2 regions of the Bacillus sp. CGMCC 1.16607 genome follow, and region 1 is predicted to be linked to the other one. Evidence: a T-box and tRNA genes for the amino acid it is inferred to sense, from the RefSeq annotation. Region 1 holds a T-box; the other holds one or more tRNA genes.
What was found. A T-box is a leader RNA that pairs with one kind of tRNA and senses whether it is charged. The one in region 1 lies ahead of pheS (phenylalanine--tRNA ligase subunit alpha), so its partner is inferred to be a tRNA-Phe.
Positions count from the first base shown of each region.

Region 2: it has a tRNA-Phe gene. The T-box ahead of pheS (phenylalanine--tRNA ligase subunit alpha) is inferred to sense a tRNA for this amino acid. The anticodon was not compared.

Region 1 covers NZ_JBHUJX010000025.1:733,619-749,035, forward strand. The annotation lists gene pheT (phenylalanine--tRNA ligase subunit beta) at 1-2,046, opposite strand, end outside; gene pheS (phenylalanine--tRNA ligase subunit alpha) at 2,067-3,104, opposite strand; T-box leader at 3,165-3,398, opposite strand; gene ACFSO7_RS20170 (TrmH family RNA methyltransferase) at 3,456-4,208, opposite strand; gene sspI (small acid-soluble spore protein SspI) at 4,450-4,656, shown strand; gene ACFSO7_RS20180 (M42 family metallopeptidase) at 4,701-5,786, opposite strand; partial or broken gene ACFSO7_RS20185 (dUTP diphosphatase) at 5,865-6,215, opposite strand; gene ACFSO7_RS20190 (uracil phosphoribosyltransferase) at 6,717-7,361, opposite strand; gene ACFSO7_RS20195 (DUF4062 domain-containing protein) at 7,361-8,071, opposite strand; gene dut (dUTP diphosphatase) at 8,116-8,550, opposite strand; partial or broken gene ACFSO7_RS20205 (dUTP diphosphatase) at 8,678-8,809, opposite strand; gene ACFSO7_RS20210 (sigma-w pathway protein ysdB) at 8,919-9,296, shown strand; gene ACFSO7_RS20215 (TVP38/TMEM64 family protein) at 9,340-9,915, opposite strand; gene ACFSO7_RS20220 (DUF1294 domain-containing protein) at 9,988-10,254, opposite strand; gene rplT (50S ribosomal protein L20) at 10,321-10,680, opposite strand; gene rpmI (50S ribosomal protein L35) at 10,714-10,914, opposite strand; gene infC (translation initiation factor IF-3) at 10,927-11,433, opposite strand; ribosomal protein L20 leader region at 11,506-11,640, opposite strand; gene thrS (threonine--tRNA ligase) at 11,792-13,723, opposite strand; gene ytxC (sporulation protein YtxC) at 14,196-15,050, opposite strand; gene dnaI (primosomal protein DnaI) at 15,224-15,417, opposite strand, start outside.
Region 2 covers NZ_JBHUJX010000025.1:972,394-987,810, forward strand. The annotation lists gene menB (1,4-dihydroxy-2-naphthoyl-CoA synthase) at 1-123, opposite strand, end outside; gene menH (2-succinyl-6-hydroxy-2,4-cyclohexadiene-1-carboxylate synthase) at 151-951, opposite strand; gene menD (2-succinyl-5-enolpyruvyl-6-hydroxy-3-cyclohexene-1-carboxylic-acid synthase) at 948-2,702, opposite strand; gene ACFSO7_RS21440 (isochorismate synthase) at 2,699-4,105, opposite strand; gene ACFSO7_RS21445 (1,4-dihydroxy-2-naphthoate polyprenyltransferase) at 4,379-5,317, shown strand; gene ACFSO7_RS21450 (glycogen/starch/alpha-glucan phosphorylase) at 5,439-7,844, opposite strand; gene glgA (glycogen synthase GlgA) at 7,834-9,285, opposite strand; gene ACFSO7_RS21460 (GlgC family sugar phosphate nucleotidyltransferase) at 9,282-10,310, opposite strand; gene ACFSO7_RS21465 (glucose-1-phosphate adenylyltransferase) at 10,351-11,493, opposite strand; gene glgB (1,4-alpha-glucan branching enzyme) at 11,441-13,381, opposite strand; gene ACFSO7_RS21475 (hypothetical protein) at 13,680-13,874, shown strand; tRNA gene ACFSO7_RS21480 (tRNA-Glu) at 14,056-14,127, opposite strand; tRNA gene ACFSO7_RS21485 (tRNA-Ser) at 14,137-14,227, opposite strand; tRNA gene ACFSO7_RS21490 (tRNA-Asn) at 14,232-14,306, opposite strand; tRNA gene ACFSO7_RS21495 (tRNA-Ile) at 14,331-14,407, opposite strand; tRNA gene ACFSO7_RS21500 (tRNA-Gly) at 14,412-14,485, opposite strand; tRNA gene ACFSO7_RS21505 (tRNA-Phe) at 14,496-14,571, opposite strand; tRNA gene ACFSO7_RS21510 (tRNA-Asp) at 14,580-14,655, opposite strand; tRNA gene ACFSO7_RS21515 (tRNA-Met) at 14,669-14,742, opposite strand; tRNA gene ACFSO7_RS21520 (tRNA-Ser) at 14,771-14,863, opposite strand; tRNA gene ACFSO7_RS21525 (tRNA-Ile) at 14,881-14,957, opposite strand; tRNA gene ACFSO7_RS21530 (tRNA-Met) at 14,997-15,073, opposite strand; tRNA gene ACFSO7_RS21535 (tRNA-Ala) at 15,091-15,166, opposite strand; tRNA gene ACFSO7_RS21540 (tRNA-Pro) at 15,186-15,262, opposite strand; tRNA gene ACFSO7_RS21545 (tRNA-Arg) at 15,270-15,346, opposite strand; tRNA gene ACFSO7_RS21550 (tRNA-Leu) at 15,357-15,417, opposite strand, start outside.

The DNA of each region.
Region 1 (15,417 bases):
ATCTTTATCCTTTTGTACTTGAGGGTGAACTTGGCCAACAAAGCCAATACTTTTTCCTTCAAGGAATAATTCCGCTGTACGACCTGGATGCATGCCCTCTATTTCATTTTGACGAAATTCTATTCTTTCTAACAGTCCAAGCTTCGAGAATAATCCTTCCAAAATTCCTTTTAATACATAGAAATCAACAGGCTTTTTCTCCCCTTGCCATAAATGTGAATGCCAAAGTCCTGTTAACGCAATCGCCAAATGCTCACGCTCTTCTGGTAATTCCTCTTTTCCATTCGCTAAAAATACTGCACCCGTTTCATAAACGCCTGTACTTTCATTTTGTCTAGCAGCATTATATTTTAGGACATCTAGTAATTGAGGAACAATGCTTAAACGAAGTAAGCTACGGTCTTCACTCATTGGCATCGCCAAACGAATAGGCTCACTATTATTCAAAGAATATTGTTTGACCTTATCCTCGCTCGTTAAAGAATAAGTAACGGCTTGATAAAGACCTACACTTTCCAAATATTGGCGGACAATTCGACGTTTTAATTGATATTCTGTTAAAGCCCCAGGTGTTGAAGATCCAACAGGTAATGTCGTTGGAATTAAATCATAACCATATAGTCTCGCAACTTCTTCCACTAGATCCTCTTCAATCGTAATATCACCACGTCGAGTTGGTACTGTCACAGTGAAGGTTTCGTTATCTGTTTGCACTTCAAATTGTAACTTTGCAAAAATATTTTCTACCGCTAGAACATCCATATCGGTTCCGATGACACGATTAATTTTTTCTAATGTTGTTGTTACTACTGCTGGTTTTATTTCAAGAGTATCTACTTCCACCGATCCTTCTAAAACTTCTCCACCTGCATATAGCTCCATTAAATTAGCAGCTCGTTCTGCTGCAGCACGCACTCTATTTGGATCTACCCCTTTTTCAAAACGGGCACTTGCTTCACTTCTTAATCCGTGAGCTTTAGAAGCTTTTCGAACCGAACTTCCTTTAAAATAAGCAGATTCTAGTAGAATCGTTGTAGTGTCATTTGTCACCTCAGAGTTTGCCCCACCCATGACTCCCGCAAGAGCCACTGGAACTTGACCGTTTGTAATCACTAATTCATCACTAGCTAATGTTCTTTTCGCATCATCAAGTGTGACAATTTCTTCCCCTTCATGAGCAAGACGGACTAAAACTTCTTTCGAACCAAGTCGATCATAATCAAAGGCATGTAGAGGTTGGCCGTATTCTAATAAAATATAATTGGTAATGTCGACAACATTATTATGTGGACGAATTCCCGCTGCCATTAGGCGTGTTTGCATCCATAAAGGTGCAGGACCAATCTTAACATTTTTTATTACTTTTCCAACATACAATGGATTCTCTTCTTTTGCTTCAACAGCAATTGAAATATAGTCAGAAGCTTTTTCTGAACCAGTTGTTAGATTCGCTTCTGGTAATTTCACTTCTCTTCCTAAAATCGCAGCAACTTCATAAGCAACACCAAGCATGCTTAAGCAATCAGAGCGATTAGGAGTTAATCCAAGTTCAAGAACTTGATCATCACGATTTAATAATGCAAGTGCATCTGTACCAACTTTTGCATCATCAGAAAATACATAAATTCCTTCGGCAAATTCCTTCGGAGCTAATTTTCCTTCAATACCTAATTCTTGCAGAGAACAAATCATCCCATTCGATTCTTCTCCACGAAGCTTCGCACGTTTAATTTTAAAATCGCCTGGTAAGACAGCTCCAACGGTTGCAACGGCAACTTTTTGCCCCTTCGCTACATTTTTAGCTCCACAAATAATTTGAACAGGTGCTTCCTCGCCGATATCTACTAAACATTTACTTAATTTATCTGCATTCGGATGCTGTTCACGTTCTACGACATGACCAACTACTACTCCACTAATTCCTTTATTTAAAACTTCTACACCCTCTACTTCGATCCCGCTTTTTGTAATTTTTTCAGCGAGCTCAGTAGCAGAAATACCAGACAAATCAACATAATCTTGTAGCCATTTATAAGAAACGTACATGAATTTAATCCTCCTAGTTTTTACTCGTGAATCTGAAATTGCTTTAAGAAACGAACATCATTTGTATAGAAATGGCGAATATCATCTACACCATATTTCAGCATTGCAATCCGTTCAGGTCCCATTCCAAATGCAAATCCCGTATATTTCTTTGAATCGTAGCCAGCCATTTCAAGCACATTCGGATGAACCATCCCAGCCCCTAAAATTTCAATCCAACCTGTTCCTTTACATACACTACAGCCGCTGCCGCCACAAATTTTACAAGAGATATCTAATTCCACTGATGGCTCTGTAAACGGGAAAAAGCTTGGGCGTAAGCGAATGTTACGATCCTGGCCAAACATTTTTTTTACGAATACCTCTAATGTTCCTTTTAAATCACTCATACGGATGTTTTCACCAATGACTAAACCTTCAATTTGCATAAATTGATGTGAATGTGTCGCATCATCATTATCACGACGATACACTTTACCTGGGCAAATAATTTTGATTGGACCTTTTGCTTCATTTTTTTCCATTGTTCTTGCTTGTACTGGTGATGTATGGGTACGTAATAGGATTTCTTCAGATATATAGAAGGAATCTTGCATATCCCTTGCAGGATGACCTTTTGGCAGATTAAGCGCCTCAAAGTTATAGTAATCCTTTTCTACTTCAGGACCTTCGGCAATGGAATAGCCCATTCCAATAAATAAGTCTTCAATTTCCTCGATAATTCTTGTTAATGGATGATGATTCCCTTGTCTAACAGGTCTGCCTGGTAAGGTAACATCAATTTTTTCAGAAGCAAGTTTGGCGTTAATAACATCCGCTTCTAATTTACTTTGTTTTTCCTCAATTTTAGATGAAATGGCTTCGCGCACCTCATTCACGAGTGCACCCATTTTCGGTCTTTCTTCTTCAGATAATTTACCCATTCCACGTAAAACCTCAGTGATTGGTCCTTTTTTACCTAAATAAGCAACACGTACATCATTTAATTGCTTAAGGTCAGAAGCCGCATCAATTAAACGAATGGCTTCGGTTTGCAGTTCTTTTAAACGCTCTTGCATTTTTGTTCCTCCTTTAAATTTCGCATGATTTTTTTCCAATAAAAAAAACCTCTAATCCCTAAAAGGGACGAGGTTTAATCGCGGTACCACCCTTATAAATGTACAACAATATGTATACATTCACTTCATTGAAGATAACGGCTTAGCCGATGCACCTTTACACTTTTTAAGTGGTCCCGGTGCCAACTCAGGAGGTGAACTTCACTTAGCCCTTTTCATAAAGATGCTTTCAGTCTATGGCATCTTCTCCCTAGAAGTTAGGTATTAGCTACTTTTCTCCGTCAACGTTTTTGTATCATGCAGTTTTGCTGATTATTATATTATAAAATGCTCACAGTTTCAAATCTGTTCTTAAATATTTTTAAAATAATATAGTAAAATTCCTGCTGCTACAGATACATTTAACGATTCGCTTTTTCCAAAAATCGGAATATATAGGTTTTGATTGGTTGCCTTCAATATTTCTGCTTGAATTCCATTTCCTTCATTTCCTACGATCAAAGCAAATGTGGATGTTGGTTTAACTTCTGTGTAGACCGTTCCATTCTCTAAGGCGGTGCCATAGAGTGGGATATCCGCTTTCTTTAATTTTTCAATCCATTCGAACAAATCGCCTCTAATGATTGGTAGGTGAAAGTGACTGCCTTGTGCAGATCTTAATACTTTTGAATTATAAATATCGACACTACCATTCCCTACGATGATGGCATCAATTCCAGCTGCATCTGCCGTTCGAATAATCGTGCCAAGATTACCTGGATCTTGAATTGAATCGAGGAGTAGATAAGTTCTTCCGTCAATCACCTCTTGATTAGGTTGGTTGCAGACTGCAAAAATCCCTTGTGAGGTTTCCGTTTCGGCTAATTCTTTAACAATCTCTTTATTTATTTGCGTCATGGGAGTTGATCCATAATTGATTCTTGCAGGAATTTCAACTTCCTCAGAAACGATGAGTTCTAATACAAGATTTTCAACTTTTAATGCTTCCTCTACAAGATGAAAGCCTTCAACTAAAAATGTTCCTGTATTTTCTCGTTCTTTTTTTGTATGTAACTTTTTCCATTGCTTCACTTGTGGATTTTTCGAAGAGTGAATGTATTTCATTAGGTTCTCTCCTTTGCGTAATCCAGCTCCAGCGCATAGCCCCTCGAGGTCAAATGTTCGCCACCCAAAAAGTCAAAGAACGACTTTCTGGGTAGCGAAGCATTTGCTTGTAGGGGCTGATCAAGGCGCTTCTGCTTTTTGATTAGCCTTTTCAATTTTATTATTATAGCCTATCTATCATACATAATAAAAGCAAAAATGGAAAATCATATGAAGGAAATGGAAGAAAGGGGTTTGATGTATGAATTTAAATTTACGTAATGCGATTGTCCATAATGTTTCTGGCAACAGCCAAGAGGAATTAAGAGATACCATTGTCGATGCCATTCAAAACGGGGAAGAGAAAATGCTTCCAGGCCTTGGTGTACTCTTTGAAATTATTTGGAATAATTCAAACGAACAAGAAAAAAAGGAAATGTTAGAGGCATTAGAGCAGGGTTTAAAATAAATATTTTATATAAAAGAACCCCGAAGCTCGGGGTTCCTTTTTGCTTATTCGTAAGTAATTTTATCAACAGTTTCTTTGTCTAAGCGTTTTGTCACTTCAACGATTAATTTAACCGCATTTTCGTAATCATCACGATGTAGCATAGCTGCATGTGAGTGAATATAACGTGTTGCAATCGTAATTGCAAGCGAAGGTGAACCTTTATGTGCTAAATGCATGGAACCAGCGTCTGTTCCTCCACCTGGAATTGCATCAAATTGGTATGGAATTCCTAATTCATCAGCAACACCCGTTACAAAATCGCGTAAGCCTTTATGGGATACCATGGATGCATCATATAGAATGATTTGTGGACCTTTACCCATTTTACTCATGGCTTCTTTTTCCGAAATTCCAGGTGTATCTCCTGCAATTCCAACGTCCACTCCAAAACCGATATCTGGTTCAATAATATTAGCCGATGTACGCGCTCCTCTTAAACCAACTTCTTCTTGAACCGTTCCTACTCCATAAACAACGTTTGGATGATCTTCTGCTCTTAATTGCTTCAATACATCAATTGCAATCGCACAGCCAATACGATTATCCCAAGCTTTTGCTAGTAACATTTTCTCATTGTTCATTACGGTAAATTCAAAGTACGGAACAACCATATCACCTGGACGAACACCCCACTCCATTGCTTCTTCACGGCTGGATGCCCCGATATCAATAAACATATCTTTAATTTCAACTGGCTTCTTTCTAGCCTCAGCTGATAAAATATGTGGTGGCTTCGATCCCATTACACCCGTTACATCACCGTTTTTTGTAACGATTGTCACTCGTTGCGCAAGCATAACTTGTGACCACCATCCACCAACGGTTTGAAATTTTAAAAATCCTTTATCATCTATGCTTGTAATCATAAAGCCAACTTCATCTAAGTGACCAGCAACCATTACTTTAGGTCCGCCTTCTTTTCCTACTTTCTTTGCAATTAAGCTACCTAGATGATCAGTAGTAACTTCGTCTGCAAATGGCTCTATGTATTTTTTCATTACTTCACGGGGTTCTCTTTCGTTACCAGGAATCCCCTTTGCATCAGTTAATTCTTTCAACATCGTTAATGTTTCATCTAATTTAGTCATTCTTTCGACTCCCCTAATATGTATTTCTTTTATTCACTTCATTATACAAAAAGAGCTTAAAAATGTACAAATTTTCTGCTAATAACCCTCTTCTTGCCTTTCATAATTTACTTCATTTTTTTGAAAATATGCTTTTTCGATTTCGTGTTCTTTGTATCCTAGCTTTACGCCTAAAGATAGGAAGGATTGAAAAAGGAGCTCGTATTCTTGGAATTGCTTTGTGATTCTAAATGTACTAATTTGATCGAATACTTTTAAGAATTGTTTAGATAAATCATTTGAATGATCTATGTGAAAACGTAATTCGTGATTATCAAAACCACCCTCAAGTCCTAAGGACAAAATAAAATGAAGGCCATCGACATATTCCTCTAAAATAGTTTCTTTTGATGCCGGAGGCTTTAGACTCCAAAATTTAAAACAGCGCGTCTCATTGGCTAATTATGAATAGTTAATTATGATATTTGTTGCTTTTAGTCGATTTTACTATAGTCAATAGAATAAATACTTCATTTAAAATATCAAAAATCACGAAAAAATAATTGCAAAAATTATCCTTAATACGTTAAATATACTTAAAATATTTATTAGAATATAAAAACATTTAGGAGGTTATTGAGACTTAGTTACCTATTCAAAGAAAGTTCTTATGAATCCATAACATCGTATCCACTCAGTATTCTTATTCATATCGAGAAACGATTCATATAGAATAATTAAAAAACTGCATACATGATTAACCTTTGAAACATTTACTTTTTGAAATCAAAAAAATCCTAAGTGCCATACCACTTAGGAAAGACCCATATCACTCACGTAATATCAATTATTTCATGCCAGTCAAAAGTAGTGGATAGAACTCACCAAATATTTCTGAACATTAGAAGTGTTTAACTAAGTGATGTTTGGAATGGTTCTATGGAATACAATCTAGCCTAATAATCTGCTGTCCAAGTTACCTACTCCAGGAAGAAGCATTCCATCTTCATTAAGTGTATCAGCTTTACCAACAGTATAAATGAACTTTATGTTTGGAATTTCAGTAATTAGTTCTCTAATTCCCAATTGACTATAAAAGGAGGAAGCAATTATTACATTTTTAGGTTGAAATTTACTCATGATATTTTTTGTGAGAGAAATTGCTGTACATCCAGTTGCTAGAACTGCTTTAGCAATCACTACTGTATCAACAATTGTTCCGGGATTAATAGTAGGGTGGGATGCTGCTCTAACTGGCTGAGTTAAAGCATCGGGACCTCTTACTCCCTGAAAATCAAAATAACCTTGCATTGAGTTTGGAATTGCCAATGACATCCCCTTAGCAAAGAATTCGTAGTCATCTTTTGTACTGTATACAAGGTTTACTGAATTACAAAAGGAATAACCCTGAAATATCTGATCCATTGGTGTAGAGACTTCTGTTTCCTCTAACATATTCTCTGATACAATATCAATTCCAATTTTTTGCCCCATTTTAATAAGAGCATCTCTTATCTCTTCCTTATCGGTATTCCTAGATCTAATTTTTGTTTGCAAAGCTAATGAATACTTATCTTCAATAATTTTCAAGTGCATTAATATTCACTCCCTTCTTCATTGTCTAACCATCGTTCAAATTGATTATAGAGTTCATTAAAACATCCCCAAAAATTTAAATATATCTGTTCACGGGTAAAATGTATTTCATGACTCCTTTTGAAAAAAGAATATTCTAGTTCAACATCATTTTCTGTAACTTTATAATAAACCTGTGCATTAGGTTCTGGTGTTATTTGTCTGGCTAGTCTAACAAAATGATCTAAGTAAGTTAAGTCGGTACCGATAGAGGCTCTTTCTTTTATCCATTTACCAAAAGCATTTTTTATGTAGGTTTGAAGATCGTGAGTATGTTTGAACGAAGTACGCCAATACCCGTTATAGTAGCTACATACTTTATCAATAAATACCTTTTGTTTTTCTTCCGGTTCTTCTAAACTATCCTTTTTAAATACAAGTATTTTTGTTGGATCATCTCTTATGGCTGCATCAAATTCTATTTCCGTAGCCGATCTTCCATTCCCAACATCATAACCAAATCTATTCCCAAGAATTAGTATGTATAAATCACAATCCTTAGCCATACGACTGGTTATAAACCTAGGGTTTCCTGCTAGAGCAGTATCATTTAACGGATCAGCTCCCATAAGTTCAACTAGAGGTATTTCTTCAAATGCCTTTTTTGCTGCATCTCGTTCAGCTTCTAAATCACTAACTGTTGAGCTGATCATTACTTTAATTTTTTCCACAACATAGATACCTCCCATTTATAAAATAACTATCATGCTTTCCCTTATACACCAGAGGATCCAAAACCCTCTTCACCTCTTTCGGAATCAGACAACTCTTCTACTTGAGTGATATTTACAATTGCAACCGGTGCAATTACCATTTGTGCGATTCTCATCTGCTTTTCTATCTTAAAGTCTGCTTTTCCATGATTGATAAGTATAACTTGTATTTCCCCTCTATACCCCTCATCTATAGTACCAGGACTGTTTAATACCGTTACAGAGTGTTTTAAAGCTAAGCCGCTTCTTGGTCTAACTTGAGCTTCAGTTCCCTGAGGTAATTCCAATTTAATTCCTGTACTTATCAATTCAGCTTCCCCAGGTTTAATTAGTTTTTCTTCTGCTGCAAACAAATCTAAACCCGCATCTCCTGGATTCGCTTGGAAAGGTAAAAGAGCATCCTCATTTATTAATTTAACCTTTAAATTATAGTTCATAGTAAAAATCCTCCATATTCATTTTCCAAAAAATTCATGCCATTTATATATTTATGAAGTATGAAATAGCAAAGAATATTTATTTAAACACCGTTATTTATTCCGCATATCCGCTAAATATTCATATAGCAAGTTCTCCTAATTCAACTAGTAGAGCAAGAATTTTTTTATCAAATAAATCTTCCTCTTGCAGCTGGTGATTATGTTCAATATGAGCATCTAATTCTTTTTGCATGAAAAAAAGTTTTTTTAAATCCATTTCATCCCATCCCTTCTTTCATAAAAAATTATAACAAAACAAATTTTTTCTGAAACCTTTTTTAAACTCATTCGTAAATTCATAATAATGCCTATTGGAGGACGCATTTATGTGGTTTATTCGTTTATTATTATTAGCTTTCATATTTTTCCTTGTCTATTACCTTATTAAATATATTTTTAATCCAAAACGAAAACTTGAACTTGCTAGGGAGCAAAGAAAGTTCTATTTTTATGATGATTCGAACAATGTACGAAAGAATTTTTTAGTTACCTATAAAGGCGTTCTTTTTGAAGGAGAAAAATATCTAGGAACGACAAATGATGCCTTTGAAGTTGTATCGATCTTTATTTGGCCGCGAAACGTAGCCGCACTAAAAGGGATGACAAGAGATGATTTTCTTTTTATAGAAGAAAAAGTAATTGAACAATATCCAACTGCTAAAATCGATTGGAAAAGTCCGATAAAAGAGCTATTAAAAAATTAAAAAAATGTGCACCCATGTGACAATTGGGTGCACATTTTTTCTTCTAGGAAGTTGATACTTTGAAAAATTCTTTCCACTTAATAATAGACATTTTTTCTCTTAATAAATATACAAGCATTGTTAGTGCGAACAGTATGATAAGTATCATTGTAGGGGTAAAACGGCTAATAAACTGCCCAAATATTGTGTAAAAAAAAGCTAATGGCAAGTTGGAGTAGAGGGAGCCCCAAACAAATTCTTTTAAACTTTTCTTTCTTTGCAAAAGACAGAAGTTCATGAGATGAAAATGGATAAAGGGAATAAGCCTTAAAATAGCAATTTGACTAATGGTTAAATTCCGATAAGGTCCGAACCATTTACCTTTTATTTTGGACAATTTCTCATAGGTTCTTGGCATCTTATTTACAACAAAATAAAATAAGACACTTACCATAGTTAACCCAACTAAAGAGTAAATCGTACCAAATACTGTACCAAACAATACTCCACCAGCAATACAGACAACAGCAACGGGAATAAATAAAAATTGCCTTAATAAGTGAAATAAGATAAAAGCAAGAGGAGCTAGAATACCCACAGATTCAACAAAAACAAACATCATTTTAAGCTGTTCATCCAACATGTTCACCTTCTTTGTCTGACTTATTAGGCACTTCTAAAGCTTATAAAATCAGACAAGAAGTTATGACAATTAATTTTTATATACATATAGAAAAGCTACGATTTGTACTACCACTAAAAGAGGAAATCCTACTCGGAACGCTGTATGCTTTGTCTTATGTCTAAAAAAATGCATTCCTAACGTCGTTCCTGCTGCTCCACCACAAATAGCGGCAATCCATAAGGATCTTTCACTAATTCGAAATTGCTTCTGTTTAGCCAGTTTTTTATCAAATCCCATTAGAAAAAAGCCATAAATATTAATAAATAATATAATGATTCCTGTCCACATTCCCATTAAATTATCCCCTTTTTTTAAAAAATGAAAAGCCACTCCCGGAACCCGAGAATGGCTATATTACTATTACTTATTGAATTGTGCTTTTGCAACGTTTGCTAATTCAGCAAATGCGTTTGCATCGCTAATAGCTAATTCAGAAAGCATTTTGCGGTTTACTTCGATACCAGCAAGCTTCAATCCGTGCATTAAACGGCTATAAGAAAGACCGTTCATACGCGCTGCTGCATTGATACGAGTAACCCAAAGTTTGCGGAAGTCGCGTTTTTTCTGGCGACGGTCGCGGAATGCATACATTAAAGATTTCATTACTTGTTGGTTAGCAACTTTATATAATGTATGTTTGGAACCGAAATAACCTTTTGCTAATTTAATTACTTTTTTACGACGTCTGCGAGTAACTGTACCGCCTTTTACACGTGGCATGTGTTTTCCCTCCTATATTTCAATGATCCGAGATTACTTAAGGTTTACTAATAAGAAACGAATGCGTTTGTAGTCACCACGAGAAACTAATGTAGCTTTACGTAAATGACGTTTTTGTTTTTGAGATTTGTTTGAGAACATATGGCTTCTATAAGCGTGGGAACGCTTTAATTTACCAGATCCTGTTCTTTTGAAACGCTTTGCAGCGCCACGGTGAGTTTTCATTTTAGGCATTATCGTATCCTCCTATTGCTTATCAATTTTCGGTGCTAACATTAAGAACATACTGCGTCCGTCCATTTTTGGTGGAGACTCAACAGTTGCTACTTCAGCACATGATGCTGAGAAACGGTCCAATACTTTTTGACCGATCTCTTTATGAGTAATGGCACGTCCTTTAAAACGAATCGATGCTTTTACTTTATCGCCTTTTTCTAAAAATTTAATGGCGTTGCGAAGCTTTGTATTAAAGTCATGCTCATCAATCGTTGGGCTAAGACGAACTTCTTTAATATTGATGATTTTTTGATTTTTACGTGCTTCTTTTTCTTTCTTTTGTTGCTCAAATTTAAACTTTCCATAGTCCATAATACGAGCTACAGGTGGTTTTGCATTTGGAGCGACTAAAACTACATCAAGATTCACTCGAGCAGCAATTTCTAATGCTTCGACTTTAGTCTTGATTCCCAATTGATCTCCATTTTGGTCAATAAGACGAACTTCGCGTGCGCGAATTCCCTCGTTTAACAACATGTCTTTACTAATAGTTAGACACCTCCAAGGTTTTTTAAGCGAATACAGTAACCTGAATAAAGATCCCGCAAAAGCACTAAAAAAGTGTGGGTGCCTTAAACACCCACACTTTACGAAACAAATTAAAAGAAAAAGTTGTTTTCGTAGAACCTGCTAACTACTTATTAGCGTCATACAGGTGAGAAGCGGGTGCTTCTTCTTAATTCCAGCTTGTATTCTAATTTACCTTAGTTACTATATCATAGAAAATAATGTTATGTCAAACGAATCAATGAACAACAACGAAATAAATATTATCAAACTATACATCGTTTGGCAATAGAATTTTTAAAAAATCCCAAATAACAATATTTTCTTCTTAACGTTGTACCTCAGATTGTAGCTTTTGAACAAAATCAGAAAGTAAAACTGTTTCTGATTCTTGCTCTCCGTATTTACGGACATTGACCGCTCTACCTTCCATCTCTTTATCCCCTACAACAAGCATGTATGGAATCTTTTGCATCTGTGCTTCACGAATTTTATAGCCAATTTTCTCATCACGAATATCCAATTCTACACGCAATCCTTTAGAAAGTAGCTCTTCTTTTACTTGTTGAGCATAATCTCCATGAACATTTGGTGAAACCGGAATGACTTGAACTTGAACAGGTGCTAACCAAGCTGGGAAAGCTCCCTTATATTCTTCGATTAAATAAGCAACAAAGCGTTCCATTGTGGAAACAACACCACGATGAATTACAACTGGTCGATGGTGTTTTCCATCTTCCCCAATATAGCTTAATTCAAATCTTTCTGGTAACAAGAAGTCTAATTGGACAGTTGATAAAGTTTCTTCTTTTCCTAAAGCCGTTTTTACTTGAACATCAAGCTTAGGACCGTAGAATGCTGCTTCACCTTCTGCTTCAAAGTATTCAACACCAATTTCATCCATAGCTTCTTTCAACATGGCTTGTGCTTTATTCCACATTTCATCATCATCGAAATATTTCTCTTTATCTAAAGGATCTCTGTATGATAAACGGAAGGAATAATCCTTGATATTAAAGTCTTTATACACTTCTAAAACTAAGTGGACAACACGCTTAAACTCTTCTTTGATTTGATCTGGACGAACAAAGATATGAGCATCATTTAAAGTCATTCCTCGAACACGCTGTAACCCTGAAAGTGCTCCAGACATTTCATATCGATGCATTGTTCCTAGTTCTGCAATCCGAATAGGTAGCTCACGATAGCTGTGCGGAGAGTTTTTATATACCATCATATGGTGTGGACAATTCATCGGACGAAGAACAAGCTGTTCATTATCCATGTCCATTACAGGGAACATATCTTCCTGATAATGAGCCCAGTGTCCAGATGTTTTATATAATTCCACACTTCCCATGATTGGAGTGTAAACATGATCGTAACCTAATCGTACCTCTTTATCAACAATATAACGCTCAATTGTCCGTCTAATTGTCGCACCTTTTGGAAGCCATACTGGTAATCCTTGACCAACTAATAAATTATTTGTGAATAAATTTAGTTCTTTACCGATTTTACGATGATCTCGTTCTTTTGCTTCTTCAAGTAAACGAAGATGCTCTGCTAAATCTTCTTTCTTGAAAAATGCAGTTCCATAAATACGTTGAAGCATTTTATTGTCACTATTGCCTCGCCAGTAAGCACCAGCAATACTCAAAAGCTTAAACTCCTTTAATTTACCAGTTGAAGGAACATGAACACCACGGCAAAGGTCAATAAACTCCCCTTGTTGATAAATAGTAACCGTTTGATCATCAGGAATGGCTTCAATAAGTTCTAATTTATACTCGTCATCCATTTCTTTAAAAAGCTGAACAGCCTCTTCTCTAGAAACTTCTTTTCGAATGATATCAATATTCTCGTTTATAATTTTAGACATTTCTTTTTCAATTTTCGGCAAATCTTCAGGCGTAATATGTTCCTCAACGTCTACGTCGTAATAAAATCCACCTTCAATAACAGGACCTACACCTAGCTTTACTTTTGGAAATAGTCTTTTTAGTGCTTGCGCCATTAAATGAGCGCTACTGTGGCGTAATACCTCTAACGCTTCTGGCTGATCTGAAGTAATAATTTCAATAGCCCCATCATTTAAAATCGGACGGCGAAGATCATACATTTCCCCGTTTAGTTTTGCAGCGATGGCTTTTTTCTTTAAACCTGAACTAATCGATCCAGCTATATCTTCAGTTGTCGTTCCCATTGGAAACTCCTTTACAGCACCATCTGGAAACGAAACTTTTACAAGCTCACTCATTGTTACTTCCTCCTTAAATTATAAAAAAATAAAAAAACCCATCCCTAGGAAAAGGGACGAGTTTTATAAACACGTGGTTCCACCCAAATTTTCACATTCATAAAAACAAATGCGACTTTGTATCAATAACGGTGTTTAGCCGTCAACCACTAGCGAAAAGCAAAAGGCGCTTGCTTATCGGCGACAAGCAAAAGACTAGCCTGCGGGAAGGTTGTTCTTTAACCTTCTTGACGGATTGACTTTTGACATAGAGCTGATAGCACCTGGAGCTACACAATTGTTCATGGTTGAAGTTTAAAGGTGGTAAGTATTCTGATCAAGTTAAGAAGATTTCAGCCAATGTCTTCCCTCTCTTATAAACCGACTCAAGAACACCCATGTCCTTATCATTACTTTTTACTATTTAGATAATATGTACTGTATTATAGTGTGTAATGATTAGAAAATCAAGTAGGCAGTTCTCCATTTTTTACTACCCCTTTTGCACCTTCAATATCTTGGAATGATGAAATAGCTCTATCGGTTTGATCTGGACGCGTTCTTCAAATATATTTTTTATTGTTCGCACTAATGGATCTTCGGAATCGTTTGTATAAAGATATATTTTTCCTGGTGCAATTGATAATAAAGGGGCAATCGTCACAGAATCGATGTAGATCGGATGATTCGAAATTAACTTCCGATCAATCATTTTTGTTAATTCCGCCCGTTTGATTTCTTCAAACTCATCATTAAAAAAGGTTGTCTCCTCGTCATACACTAGGTGCAAATGCGGGATTTTCTCATGTCGACTATATAAAAATTCCCTTAACGTATGAACAAACATTTGATATTCTTGCTCCATTTTATATTCATCAATGGAAACCTCTACATATGTTAACAGAATATCAAGAAAACGCTTAAGGCGAAATTTAACAAACGCTTCAAATGAAAAGGCAATATTTGTATCTTGAAGAAGGTCCTTTACTGCCTCTCTAACAATCCGTTCTTCCGTTTTCTTAGCGAATTTCTCCGTCAATTCTTTGTTTTCACCATCAATAATCGAATAAATAATATCCAAAATATGCTGCTGCTCATCCAAATCCTCATAGTAAAATTGTTCAGTTAACATTTTTCGAAACCAATCATCTCGCTTTGTCGTCAGAATAAATTTATAAAAAACATCCATAACTTGGTCCTTTAATTCCCCATCAAGTAATCCAACATTTATTTTGATTGTGTGCTTTTCCTCTATTAATTGAATGTTGTCACACAACAGAATTTGTTTTTTAAGTTTAGAAAATAATTTGTTTGCATCCTCTTTGTTTTGGAAGATGATTTCTACCAACCAAATCCCCCCTTACACCAGACTAGAGCTTATTTATCTAAAGAAATAATTCTTATTTTTTCGGAAATGATAAATTGTTTCTTTTAATGTATATGGGGGGCTTGTATAGTTTAGAAGTAATCAAATGATTCAGCAGAAAAATAAAAAAACAGCTAGCGAGAACGCTAACTGCCCTAATTTCTTCGATTTCTACCAATGACCTCTACCGCTTCCGTTAAATAACGGATTCGTTCCATTAGTCTTCTTGCTTTTATTTTTTCCTCTTCACCACGTTGACTATAGGTTAAGTGATGCTCTAAACCCTCGTATTCAAAATTAGAAGTGAAAAAGGTCGGTAACTCTTCAAGCATACGGAATTGTAAAATAG
Region 2 (15,417 bases), 240 kb from region 1:
TGTTTTTGGACGGAAAGCATTGTGAACTTCGGGTCTATTAATTGTGATTTTAGCAATACCATTATATGTTTCGTAAATGATATCTTCGTACTTATGTCCGGCAATCCATTCTACTGCTGCCATAACGGATTCCTCCCTCATTTATGTATTCTACAAAAACCCACTTACTATTGTACCAAATTTTTCAGCTTGTTCCACATGAATTGCATGGCCAGCATTCTTTACTTTATAAATCTTCGCTTTAGGCAAGGATTTTTGCATCTGCAATGCAATTTGGCAAAATTTTTGATCAAGTTCTCCGACAATGAACAGCGATTCTGCCTTCATTTCCTTTAAATTTTCCCAGTAGGATGGTTGGCTCCCAGTTCCCATTCCAAGTAAGCTGTTGATCAACCCAATAGGATGATTGGCTAACCTCTGGGTTCGAATTCTATCTCTTGTAATTTCGGGTAAAGATTTTTGGGACTGAAAAAGAGGGATATCCTCCCAGTAATCGACAAATTCTATTATACCCTTCTCTTTAATAAAATGAGCAAGCTTTTCATCTGCTTGTTGCCTTTCTCTTCTTGCTTCTTCCGTTGCAAGTCCAGGGGAGGCACTTTCTAAAATCAATTTTCTAATTCGATTTGGAAAAAGAATTGCCAACGAAATGGCTAATCTTCCCCCCATTGAATAACCGAGAAGATCAACTTGTTCAATTCCTAGTTGATCCAATATAGAAATGCAATCCTTTGCTACAGATTCTATCTCATATCTTCCAAGAACTTCAGGATGTTCTGTCAGCCCATGTCCAATAATATCAGGCATAATTAGTTTAGCTTTATTTCCTATAGTAGAGCAATATGGCATCCAATTCGTTCCCCTACCAGTAAAGCCATGGAGTAATAATAGGGGATGCCCTTCACCACATATCTCTACATGGTAGGTTATATCGTCAACGAGAAACTTCATCGCTTTCCACTAGCAATGAAGTTTTCTATTTCCCGGGAAACAGAATTCCACAATTCTCGATGATGTACAACATTTTTTTCACGATTTGTCGGAACTTCCAGAACTTTTAGACCCTTTTCATCTACTGTCTTTGAAAAAGCTGATAGAAACTCATCCCAGTTCTCTGTTTTCTTATAGGAACCATTATACATCTTGACAATATGTTTAAAATCTAAATCTAATGGAGTCCCAAAAAGTAATTCGAAATTTTTCGGATGATTTGCTTGTGGTAAAAAGGAAAAGATTCCGCCACCATTATTATTAATGATTATAATCGTGATATCGATATTTAAGAGCTTAGCAGCGAGAAGTCCGTTTAAATCATGGTAAAAGGTTAAATCTCCTAATACTAAATACATTTTATTAGAATAGACAGCAGCCCCTATTGCTGATGAGATCACCCCATCAATTCCATTAGCACCTCGATTGGCCATTACTCTTATTGATTTTTGATTTGAGAAGAAGAACGAATCTAAATCCCGTATAGGCATACTATTTCCAACAAATAAAGTTGAGTCATCTGGAAGCAAATCTGCTAATAAAGCAAATAGTTTTCCTTCATCCATATCACTTAAATCCCTAACCGATAACATTTGTTCTTTAGCCATTTCATTTAGCGCCAGCCAATCTTGTAAATGTTGATTTTCCAGATCTTCTGGCAATAGCGATAGGATGGATTGACAAAATCGACTCTCGTCACAATGAATCATATTGGATGCTAAAGCAGATGGATCACTCCAGCCACTTCCACCATCAACAACTAAATGATTGTTTGTGCGATTTTCTTTTAGGAAAATAGATAGGGCTTTTGAAACAGGCATAGCGCCAAAGCGAAGAATGATATCTGGTTGTAAAAATGTTTTCGTATCATCACTTCTTAAAAAACTATCATAACAATCCACAATGTACCGGTCCTCATGCTTCCCGCTCCGTAATTGTGAAAGCGGGTCAACAAGGATAGGGAAAGAAAGTCGTTTAGCTAATTGGATGATTTCTTTATTTAACTCTTCGTCATCCAAAGGTCCTACAACAATCACACCATTCCGATTTTCAGCTAACACATTAGCCAATAAAGCAAAGCGTTTGCTGTCTAACGTCCAATTCCCCGTTTCAATCTGTACATATCGATCTGAACGCTCTTCCATTTCAAATAATTTCTCACTGTCAAGCAATGGGATTAATGGCTCGCGGAATGGAAAATTCAGATGAACTGGTCCCATTGGCTGACAGCATGCAGTGCTTACAGCACGAGCACAGGTCATACGAACATATCGAATAAGAGTACTTTCCTTTTCAGGCAATGGCATTTCGTAAAAGGCTTTTACATGATTCCCATAAAGATGGATTTGATCGATGGCTTGTGGAGCACCAACCTCCCTTAGTTCAGGTGGTCGATCAGTAGTAATCACAATTAAAGGAATTCTTGAATATTTCGCCTCTATCACAGCTGGATAATAATTAGCTGCTGCTGTGCCAGATGTGCAAAGTAAAGCGACAGGTTTTTTTATTGCCTTAGCCATCCCTAAAGCAAAAAAACCTGCTGAGCGCTCATCAATTTGAATATGAATTTTTAAATCCGGATGTTCAGCCATCATCATGGCCATAGGTGTTGACCTAGAACCTGGGCTTACCACAACATCGCGTACACCCGTAAGAACCAATTCATTAACAAAAGCTGCGGTATAAGCGGTTAATGCTTCTTGATAATTCATTTATTTTTTCCTCCAAGTGCGTTTAACATCGGGCGGAATTTGATATTCGTCTCTTCATACTCGCTATCCGCATTTGAGTCTTCGACAATACCACATCCGGCAAACAAGGAAGCTTCTTTTCCCTGGATTAGTCCCGAGCGTATCGCAACGGCAAATTCTCCATTTCCATTTGTATCTAACCAACCGATAGGTCCGGCATAAAAACCTCGATCCATCTCTTCTATCTCTCGTATTTTTTCAATCGCTTGGAGCTTAGGCATCCCCCCAAGTGCAGGAGTTGGATGTAAATGCTCTACAATTTGCAGCAATGAAGTATTTTCTTTACTAATACCTGTTACAGGAGTGTATAAATGCTGAATATCTTTCATTTTCATTAATACAGGCTCATTAGGTATTGTAAGCTCAATACAAAAGTCCTCCATCGCCTTTCGGATCATATCGACTACGTATTGATGCTCAATTAAGTTTTTTGAATCTGATAATAAATTATTACCTAGTCGATCATCTTCTTCGACAGATTTTCCTCGCGCTGTTGATCCAGCTAAACAAGTTGAAAACAATACTTTGTCTTCTTTTTTCACCAATCTTTCCGGCGAAGCACCTATAAAGCAATCACCATTTGATTCAAAAGCGAACACAAAACTTTTCTTTTGTTCATTAAGTAAATGATGTAGGACACTTTCCACTTCAATTACCTGGTTAAAAATGAGTCTAAGTTCCCTAGCTAGCACAACTTTCTTCAAAGTCCCTTTTTGCAAATCAGCTACTGCGTTTTTCACAGACTCTTTCCAGCCGTCAGGATTCATTTCTTCTATATTATATGGGTTATTTTCTTTTTCAAAAAATGGTTCAGTTAATTGCTTTAAAAGCTTAGTCCTTTCGTTATTCACCTTCATTGCTAAAGATTCATCATCATTCTTTGTACATAAAATATTTGTTGTTAAATAAGTTTGTCCTTCAATAATCGATAGCATATACTTTGGAAGATGAAATAATGTATGAGGATATTTTGACCACAGATCGGTATTTGGTTTTAAAGGATCAAAAGAGAATCCTCCAAACATGGTTGGACCTACTCCATGTACTGAATGGGTAGCATGAACAATTCCATCCTGAATGAATGTTTTCCACTCTTTTTCAACATGAAAAAACCGGTCCTTTGATTGATCCGATTGTATTTGCTTACATATTCCAAGTCCAACAATAATGGACATATCCGATGGGTCTTTCCAAAAAAATCTTTCTCCATGAAATAATTCTTTTCCAGCATAAAAAAAAGAAAGCGGATTAATCTTATCAATTTTATGGACTTCGCTAACTAATATCGGCTTATTTAAATTTTTTGACCGAATAAGAGCAGATCGAATTCCTTCTATTAGTTCCGTTTCTTGGATGGTAACCAAAAAAATCCCTCCAAAACCAGTCAATAATGACTGCAATCCATACCTTTTAAGTCTATTTTAACATACTACTCCGTTCAATAGAATGTCAATAAAACAGATCACTATTGACTAAGTATCTCCTCTATTTTCATTTATACTTATGAATGGAAGGCTTAACCTTTTTTGAGGATAATAAATCATTGACACTACAACGAACTTTTTCTAAACTATAGTTTGGTGTTAAATTATAAAGTAATTAATTCATATAAAGAATTTCAAAGGGGAGAGAAGATTATGCAACCACAGATGAAGCCTAACAGTTCTAGTTCGGTTGTTGAATCCAACCAAGGATTTCGCAAATGGTGGCAATTAACACGCCCTCACACATTAACGGCAGCCTTTGTTCCAGTCTTATTAGGTACAGCACTTGCTGTTCAAGAGCATACAGTTCATTTTGGACTTTTTCTTACAATGCTTATCGCAAGTTTACTCATACAAGCAGCCACAAATATGTTTAATGAGTATTATGATTTTAAACGTGGTCTTGATAATGAAAAGTCAGTTGGTATTGGTGGAACGATTGTTAGAGATGGCGTAAAGCCTAAAACTGTTTTATCTATTGCCCTTAGCTTTTATGGTTTAGCTGTTCTATTAGGTATTTATATTTGTATGAATTCTAGCTGGTGGCTTGCTGTCATTGGTTTAGTATGTATGGCGGTAGGGTATTTTTATACAGGTGGCCCAATACCAATTGCTTATACGCCATTTGGCGAGCTAGTTTCTGGATTTTTTATGGGGATGTTAATCATTCTCATTTCCTTCTATATACAAACTGGAATGGTTGATACTAGCAGTGTCCTAATTTCTATACCTATCTTTATTTTAGTTGGAGCGATCATGCTTTCAAATAATATTCGTGATCTGGATGGCGATAAGGAAAATGGTCGCAAAACCTTAGCAATATTACTTGGTAGAGATAAAGCCATTACACTATTAGCAGGGATGTTTATTGTTTCTTTTATCTGGGTTTTCATGCTGATTATCCTTCAACTTGCGTCACCTTGGGCAGCTATCGTGTTGCTTAGTGCACCAAAAGCGATAAAAGCAACGAAAGGATTCATTGGAAAAAGCATGCCAATCGAAATGATGCCAGCAATGAAAGCAACAGCCCAAACGAACACCATTTTCGGTTTTCTACTATCTATCGGTCTATTCCTAGGATACTTCCTATAACCTATTTAACACAAAAGCCCACTGTCCTAAAGGACAGTGGGCTTTCACGCTTTAAAGCATTGGGGGTCAGTCCCCCGTCGCTTTAAAGCGATGGGGGACTGACCCCCAATGCGGTGATGTGCTAAAGTGAAGCGTTTTCGTTTGCTTGAATTCTCCATATTTCGGTTGAGTATTCTTTGATGGTGCGGTCGCTTGAGAAATATCCTGATTGGGCAATGTTTACTAAGCTTTTTTTCCACCATTCTTTTTTATCCAAAAACGCTTTTCCGACATCTTTTTGAATTTCAACATAAGAAGCAAAGTCCCTTAAGACAAAATACTGATCATTTTGTGCCAGTAATGAATCAAAAATGATTTCAAATTCATCATCTTCTTTAAAAAAGCCGTTCACAAGCTGGTCAAGAACTTTACGAATCCGTTTATCATGAGAATAATATTCCACCGAACGATAGCCACCTTGTTTTTGAAAACGCAACACTTCATCTGCACTTAGACCAAATGTAAAAATATTATCTGGACCCACTCTTTCAAATATCTCAACATTAGCCCCATCCATTGTGCCGACCGTCAGTGCCCCATTCATCATGAACTTCATGTTTCCTGTACCTGAAGCTTCTTTGCTGGCTGTCGATATTTGTTCACTTACATCTGCCGCAGGAAAAATTTCTTCCGCTAATGACACACGATAATTCTCAAGAAAAATAACCTTTAACACATTCGATACATAACTGTCTTCATTTATTTTCTTCGCAACCGTATTGATCAGTTTAATTACTTTCTTCGCAAAATAGTAACCTGGAGACGCCTTTGCGCCAAAAATAAACGTCCTCGGTGACATGGTGAAGCTTGAATCTTCCTTCAATAGATTATACAAATGCATAATGTGTAAAATGTTCAAAAGCTGCCTTTTGTAGGCATGGAGTCTTTTAACTTGAATATCAAAAATAGAAGAAGGATCAACTATTACTCCTGATTTTTGAAAAATCGTCTTACTTAATTGTATTTTATTCACTTCTTTTACTTTAGATAATTGTTCCAAAAATAATGAATCATTCTTAAAATCCATCAAATTTACAAGCTTTTCAGGACTCGAAACCCACTCTTCACCAATTGCCCCCGTAATTAGCCTTGCAAGCTCTGGATTTGACTTCAACAACCAACGGCGATGAGTGATTCCATTTGTCTTATTATTAAATTTTGTAGGAAACACTTGATAGAATAAGTTCATTTCCCGCATTTTCAAGATTTCCGTATGAATTCTTGCCACTCCATTCACACTATATGAACCTACAATCGCTAAATGCGCCATTTTCACTTCCTCATGGGCAATGATAGCCATCTGTTCGATTTTCCTCCAATCACCCGGATATCTATCCCAAAGAGATCTGCAAAATCGTTCATTCATTTCCTCCACTATCATATATATTCGTGGCAGCAGCGGTTGAAAAATTCGAATAGGCCAACGCTCAAGTGCTTCGGATAGGGTGGTGTGATTCGTATAAGAAATCGTTTTCGTGGTAATTTTCCATGCCTGTTCCCAATCAAATCCTTCTTCATCAATGAGAAAACGCATAAGTTCGGGTATCGCTAAAACAGGATGAGTATCATTGATATGAATACTCACATATTCATGAAAATGCAGTAGGCTTGAGTGTTGCTTGCGAAAGGATCGAACAATGGAGCGAATACTAGCGGCAACTAAAAAATATTGTTGTTTTAATCTTAAGATTTTCCCCTCGTCATGTGTATCATCTGGATACAAAAATTCCGAAACCGATTCCGTGTCACGTTTATATTTCAATATATTTTTATGAATCGGATAGGCGGATGGCTCCGCATTCCACAATCTAAGCGTATTTACTGTCTGATTCCTATAACCTACTACAGGCATGTCATAAGGCACAGCAGTAATATTTTCCGTATTTACATGGTGAAAAACAAGCCTACCATTTTCCATTCTGCTCTCGACCTGACCCCAGAAAGGAATTTCAACCGCATGGTCTAATTTGCGTACTTCCCACACATGACCATTCCGAAGCCAATGTTCGGGAAGCTCGATTTGATACCCATCGACCATTTTTTGCTCAAATAGTCCATGCTTATAGCGAATTCCACAGCCATGCCCAGGCAATCCAAGAGAAGCTAAGGAATCAAGAAAACAAGCGGCCAATCTCCCTAGGCCGCCATTCCCTAATGCTGCATCTGCTTCAACCTCTTCAATGCCTTGCAATGAAATTCCAAGCTCCTTTAAGCTATTTTCAACAAATTCCTCTATTTCTAAATTTAATATATTTTGCTCCAGTAACCTCCCTAATAAAAATTCAATCGATAAATAATAAACCTGCTTTGTTCCGTTTTTACGATACGATTCATTGGTTGCAATCCAATCTTTACTTACATACTCACGAATCATATTTCCTAATGCTTGATACTGGTCACGTTCTGTGGTTTCCGCAAAGCTCTTTCCCGACATTCTTTCAACTCGGTTAACAAACTCACTTTTAAATAGCTCCTTATTAGAAAACATGGCTTTCACTCCTTGTCACAAGCTCCGCATATAGCTGATTGTATTTAAATGCCGATTGTGCCCAGCTATAATCCTTCGACATTGCCGCTTGAACAATTTTCCGCCACACCTGCTTATCATGATAAAAATGAATCGCTCTTCTAATCGTGAAAAGCATGTCATGTGCATTAAAATTTTGAAATGAAAATCCATTCCCCTCTCCACTCATTTCATTGTAGGAATGAACCGTATCATTTAAGCCACCTGTCTCACGAACAATGGGAATCACTCCATATTTCATAGCAATCAGTTGCCCAAGACCACAAGGTTCAAAAAGAGAAGGCATTAGAAACAAATCTGCTCCAGCATAAAGTCTATGGGCTAATCCTTCATCAAAACCAATATGTGCATTTAATTTTTCCGGATATTCTTTCGCTTTACTTTGGAAAAATTGTTCGAACTCCCAATCCCCAGTACCTAAGACAACCAATTGAATATCCTCTTGTAGCATCTCCTCTAAAACACAGGAAACTAAATCGAGTCCTTTTTGTTTCGTTAATCTCGTAATCATCACCATTAAAGGAGTTTCTTTCTTTATTGGCAACTGGAAGTACTTTTGAATTTCCTTTTTGTTTTTCTGTTTATTTTTTAAATCTTTTATTCCAAATTTGTATGTTAAGTAATCATCTTTCATAGGATTATAAAAATCTTCATCAATTCCATTTAATATCCCAATCAGATCTTCCTCTCTTAGCTTTAACAGGCCTTCAAGCTTTTCGCCAAAGAAAGATGACTGGATCTCCGAACGGTAGGTAGGACTGACGGTCGTTATCTTATCAGCCGCTACAATTCCACCTTTCATAAAATTTGCATTCCCAAAAAACTCTAGCTGATCAGGTTGGAAATACCTTTCTGCGACACCTAATAAATCCGTTAAAACACTCTTTGGAAAGATCCCTTGAAATTGCAGATTATGAATCGTAAACACCGTTCGGATAAAACCATAGCGTTCCTTCTGATAATATTGAACTCTTAATAAAAACGGAATCATCGCTGTATGCCAATCATGACAATGAATCACATCTGGAAAAAAATCTAAATGCTCACAGCTTTCTAAGACAGCTTTACAAAAAAATGAAAAACGTTCTCCATCATCATAATAGCCGTATAACCCATCACGTTTAAAATAATATTCATTATCAATAAAGTAATAAGTCACACCATCATGAACTAGTTCTTCGATGCCACAATATTGAGTTCTCCAACCAAGCGGAACGGTAAACTCTTTTACTTTTTTCATCTGATTACGATAAGTTCCTGCAATCCTTCCGTATTTAGGAAGTATCACCCTTACGTCTGTACCTAGACTCACAAGCTCTTTTGGCAAAGAACCAGCAACATCTGCAAGACCCCCAGACTTAATAAACGGAACACATTCCGAAACGGTAAATAACACCTTCACGATTTAATCAACGCTCCTTGAACAGTGCCTTTTCGAATGACTCGAGGTTTATTCGCAGTCCCGATCATCACTGTTCCATCTTCTACTCTTACATCTTTATCTAAAATGACCGACTCTAATATACAATTCTCACCAATTTGACATTTTTGTAAAATAATGCAGTTAGTAATCTTAGACCCTTTTCCTATTTTGACCCCGCGCGCAATAATACTATTTTCCAATTCGCCTTCAATTTGACAACCATTCGCAATCATTGCATTTTGAACAACAGACCCTTTAAAATATCTTGTCGGCGGTTCATCTTTTACCTTTGTGAAAATAGGACGATTTTTTAAAAATACTTGTTTCCAAATAGTTGGATCAAGCATATTCAAACTAGTGGAAAAATACTTTTGTATGGAATCAATCATAACCGCATAGCCATCATACTCAAATCGACAAATCTTATATGAGTGGTTTATATCTAAAGCAATATCTCGCATTGTTGTATATCCTGTTTCATTACGATGATTGATCAAATCTACTAATAACGAGGTTTTAAGCATGAACATTCCAATGGATCTACCTTCTCTCGTTATTTCTGTAATGTCACAGTCTGATTCAATATGCTTTTTCAATACATCCCTATAATCTATATTTGAAATCGTATAGCAGTTGGAAATAATCGTATATTCCTGTATGCTTCGATTAAAGTAATCGATATTTGCGGCAAAATGTTGAAAACAGCCAAATCCTTGACTATTGCCTTCAATATTAGGGGAAGGGAAAAAGAAAAGCCCATCTCGTTTTCGATTTAAATCCCAATTCTTCCCTGATCCTAAATGATCCATTAGCGAACGGTATTGAAATTTTGGAAAAATAGCCACACTTCGAATCCCCGAATTCACCATGCTGGATAATACAAAATCAATCAATCTGTATCTCCCTGCAAAAGGAACTGCTGCTAGTGAGCGGTGAATCATTAAATCCTCTAAACCTTCATGAAAAGCCGTCGCATCGATAACTCCTAGTAATTGTCTATTCATCTGCGCTTCCCCACCCTATATCATGATCATTCTATATATCTCAGATTATTTTTTTTAATAAATCTTCTGTTACTAACAAAATCTCTCCATCCACTTCATTTCCATAAATAATAGCGCCTTCTGGTATTTGGATTCCAGCAGGAACAATCGCTTTTTCTATATAAGCGTTTTTCCCAATCACTGCATCCGACATAACGACGGATTCGCGAACAACCGCTCCTTTTTCAACTTTAACACCTTGGAAAAGTACTGACCTTTCAACATCCCCTTCAATTAGGCAACCCTCATTTATTAGAGAATCTAGTACTTCTGCGCAGGGAGCAATAAATTGTGGTGGTTGATTTGGATTAACAGAATAAATACGCCAAGTGTAATCAAATAAATCTAAATCACAGCTATTATTTAATAAATCCATATTCGCTTCCCATAGGCTTTTAACTGTCCCAACATCCTTCCAATAGCCTTTAAATGGATAGGCGAGCATTTTCTTTTGATCTTTAAGTAATAAAGGAATTACATCTTTTCCAAAGTCATGACTTGAGGTGGGATTCTCATCATCCTTCGCTAAATATTCCTTCAAAACATTCCAACTAAATATATATATTCCCATTGAAGCAAGATTGTTTTTCGGTACAGCTGGCTTCTCTTCAAATTCAGTAATTCTCATCTCATCATCTGTATTCATAATGCCAAACCGATTAGCCTCATTCCAAGGAACTTCAATAACCGAAATGGTTACATCTGCTCCTTTCTCCATATGATAGTCGAGCATGAATTCATAATTCATTTTATAGATGTGATCCCCCGATAAGATTAGTACATACTCTGGCTCATATTGTTGAAGATAATTCATATTTTGATAGATTGCACTAGCCGTTCCGGTATACCATTTCACATCAGAAGATTCACTATATGGAGGAAGTACAGTGACCCCGCCATCCATTCGGTCCAAATCCCATGCACTTCCGATTCCGATATATGAATTTAATAGAAGTGGTTGATACTGGGTTAACACACCCACTGTATCAATTCCTGAGTTCGTACAATTACTTAATGTAAAATCGATAATCCGGTATTTTCCTCCAAATGGAACAGCTGGTTTCGCGATTGTCGTCGTGAGAGAATTTAATCTACTCCCTTTTCCCCCTGCCAGAAGCATAGCTACGCATTTTTTCTTTCCCACTACCTTTTCTCTCCTTTCTTGATTTCACAGGTCGCAAAATGGATATACCAAACGGAGCAATATTCATTTTGATATGATAAGGCTGGCCGTGAAATTCCTCATTATTAGCCATTAAAATTTTTCTATTAATATGACCGCTACCACCATAATCCAATTGATCACTATTGAATAATTCCCGATATTTTAACTCACCTGGCACTCCAACTTTATAATTCGAATAATTTTTTTCTGTAAAATTACACACAATGATCAGAAAATCTTCTTCTTCCTTGCCTCTTCTTATAAAAGAAAAAATCGATTGCCCACAATTATGAACATCAATCCATTCAAATCCTGCTTGTAAATAATCCAACTCATAAAAGGGCTTAGAGCGTTTATAAATCCTTATTAATTCTTTAACATATGCATTCAATTTTCGGTGCATGTCAAATTCAATTAATTGCCAATCTAGCTGTTCTTTATCCTTCCATTCATCAAATTGTCCAAGCTCAAATCCCATAAACAAAAGTTTCTTTCCAGGATGAGCGAACATATAACCAAGTAATAATCTAACCTGGGCAAACTTTTGCCAATAGTCTCCCGGCATTTTATTTAGAATTGACCTTTTTCCATGAACAACCTCATCGTGGGAAAATGGTAAGACAAAATTCTCCGTAAAAGCGTAAACTAATGAAAAGGTAATCTTTTGATGGACCCCGCTTCTCCTATTTGCTGGAGTCACCATATACTCTAAGATGTCATTCATCCAACCCATATTCCACTTATATTGAAAGCCTAAACCTTCATATTTAGTCGGGGCTGTTACTTGAGGCCAATCCGTTGAATCCTCCGCAATCATCATTACGCTAGGATCAAAATCTTTCACTACTTGATTTAGTTTTTTCAAAAAGGCAATTCCAAATGGATTTGGCTTTTTTTCATATGCATTTGGCCAATAAATAATATTTGCAACAGCATCTAAACGAAAACCATCGATGTGAAAATACTCCATCCAAAAAAGCACATTAGAAATGAGGAAACTATTAACCTCAGGTTTCCCTAAATCAAAATTTGCCGTACCCCAAACATCATTTTCCCGATCCGGACCATATTCATAGCTATAAAGATGTGTTCCGTCAAATTGATACAATCCATGACCATCCTTACAAAAATGACCAGGAACCCAATCGAGAATGACTCCAATACCATTTTGATGGCATTGATCAATAAAATACATGAGATCATGGGGTTCACCATAACGGCTAGTAGGTGAAAAATAACCTGTCCCTTGGTATCCCCAAGAATCATCGAGCGGGTGCTCGACAAGAGGCAATAATTCAATGTGAGTAAAACCATGCTGTAACACATAGGGAATTAATTCACGAACCAATTCTTTATATGACAAAAATTGCCCGTTATTATGCTTTTTCCATGAACCGAGATGGAGTTCATAAATGACCACTGGCTTCGATAAACTAAGATCTTTTTCCCTTTTTTGCTGCCACTTTGAATCCATCCATTGATATCCATCAAGACAATAAACAATAGAAGCAGTATTTGGTCTTATTTCAGAATAAAATGCAAATGGATCTGCTTTTAAACACCGTTCACCCGTTGAATAAATCACTTCGTATTTATATAAACAGCCTTCTAAATTTTCTGGAACAATTAGCATCCAAATGCCCTCTTTATTAACTCTATGAAAGGAGTGTTCGGTTCCATTCCAATTATTAAAATCACCGACAAGTCTGATAATTTGGGCATTTGGAGCCCATACACAAAATCTAGTGACAATCTGATTTTCTTTCATTAACACATGCGAACCAAATAACTGATAACCTTGAAATAAATTTCCCTCATGAAACAAATGCATTTGAAAGTCGGTTGGATATAACGTATTCACGACCATTTTTTCCCCATCCTTTAATTTAGTTGCCAAGATACCTTTAGATAGATTGAATCACTTTATAAGAGAAGAAATGTTAGAGGCATTTAGTATTGATTTTTAGAATCGTATTCACTAGCTTTCTTGTATTATTCTTGTTTAACATTAGAAATCCTTGTAATACTTTCAGACAATAAGTGAGGAGAAAGACGTATTTGCGAGAATAAATGAGCAAATTCAATCTGATCCGACATATATTAAAGGAATTTAGACAAAATAAAACAATAATAGTAACTAAAAAATTAAAAAAGGTGGAGTTACATTGGCAAATAAAGAAGAAGAATTTTTATTAAAACAAGCTGGAGGAGATATTCCTGCACCTTTATTCGATGCACCAGATGGGAAAATATTAGCTACAGGGGATATGTTTCGTGGTCCCTCCACAGGAGTTAGTTCTGAATTTGACCTAAATAATCCAGGAAACAAGCTAGCACCTAGCAAGGAGAAGTATGATTGAATAGAAAGCCAAAGGAAGCAGATTGTATGAAAACAAATAAAAAGGGTTGACCTATTTTGGTCAACCCTTTTTATTGTTAATATAATTATTCTTTATATTATAGGAAAAAAGTAAATAGCAATCTACTTTTCCTATAATATAAAAAAGAGCTACGATACAATATCGATAGCTCTTTAATAGATGACCCATACGGGATTCGAACCCGTGTTACCGCCGTGAAAGGGCGGTGTCTTAACCGCTTGACCAATGGGCCAAAATGTTATGGCGGAGAAGGAGGGATTTGAACCCTCGCGCCGGTTACCCGACCTACACCCTTAGCAGGGGCGCCTCTTCAGCCTCTTGAGTACTTCCCCATAATGGCTCCGCAGGTAGGACTCGAACCTACGACCGTTCGGTTAACAGCCGAATGCTCTACCACTGAGCTACTGCGGAATAGTAAATGTTAATGAATAAATATGGTGGGCCTAAATGGACTCGAACCATCGACCTCACGCTTATCAGGCGTGCGCTCTAACCAGCTGAGCTATAGGCCCAATATGGAGCGGGTGATGAGAATCGAACTCACAACATCAGCTTGGAAGGCTGAGGTTTTACCACTAAACTACACCCGCATTACTAAAATGGTGGCTCAGGACGGAATCGAACCGCCGACACAAGGATTTTCAGTCCTTTGCTCTACCGACTGAGCTACTGAGCCACATATAATGGCGGTCCCGACGGGAATCGAACCCGCGATCTCCTGCGTGACAGGCAGGCATGTTAACCGCTACACCACGGAACCATTAGATGGATTATTGCGGAGGCAGGATTTGAACCTGCGACCTTCGGGTTATGAGCCCGACGAGCTACCAGACTGCTCCACCCCGCGATAATATTAAGCCATTTTTAAATAAATATGGCGGAGGAAGAGGGATTCGAACCCCCGCGCGGTTTAACCCGCCTGTCGGTTTTCAAGACCGATCCCTTCAGCCGGACTTGGGTATTCCTCCGCGAAAAAAATATTAAATGGTGGACCTTGTAGGACTCGAACCTACGACCGGACGGTTATGAGCCGTCTGCTCTAACCAGCTGAGCTAAAGGTCCAATAAATGTTCAGCCTTTTAAGCTAAAAGTCCAAAATTATGGTAGCGGCGGAGGGGATCGAACCCCCGACCTTACGGGTATGAACCGTACGCTCTAGCCAGCTGAGCTACACCGCCATAATTTTAAATTTAATTGGTGGAGTCTAGGGGGATCGAACCCCTGACCTCCTGCGTGCAAGGCAGGCGCTCTCCCAGCTGAGCTAAGACCCCAATATTAGTTAGTTTAGAATGGTCGGGAAGACAGGATTCGAACCTGCGACCCCTTGGTCCCAAACCAAGTGCTCTACCAAGCTGAGCTACTTCCCGTTCTATATGGCGCGCCCGAAAGGAGTCGAACCCATAACCTTCTGATCCGTAGTCAGACACTCTATCCAATTGAGCTACGGGCGCATTTTATAAATGGTGCCGAGGACCGGAATCGAACCGGTACGGTAGTCACCTACCGCAGGATTTTAAGTCCT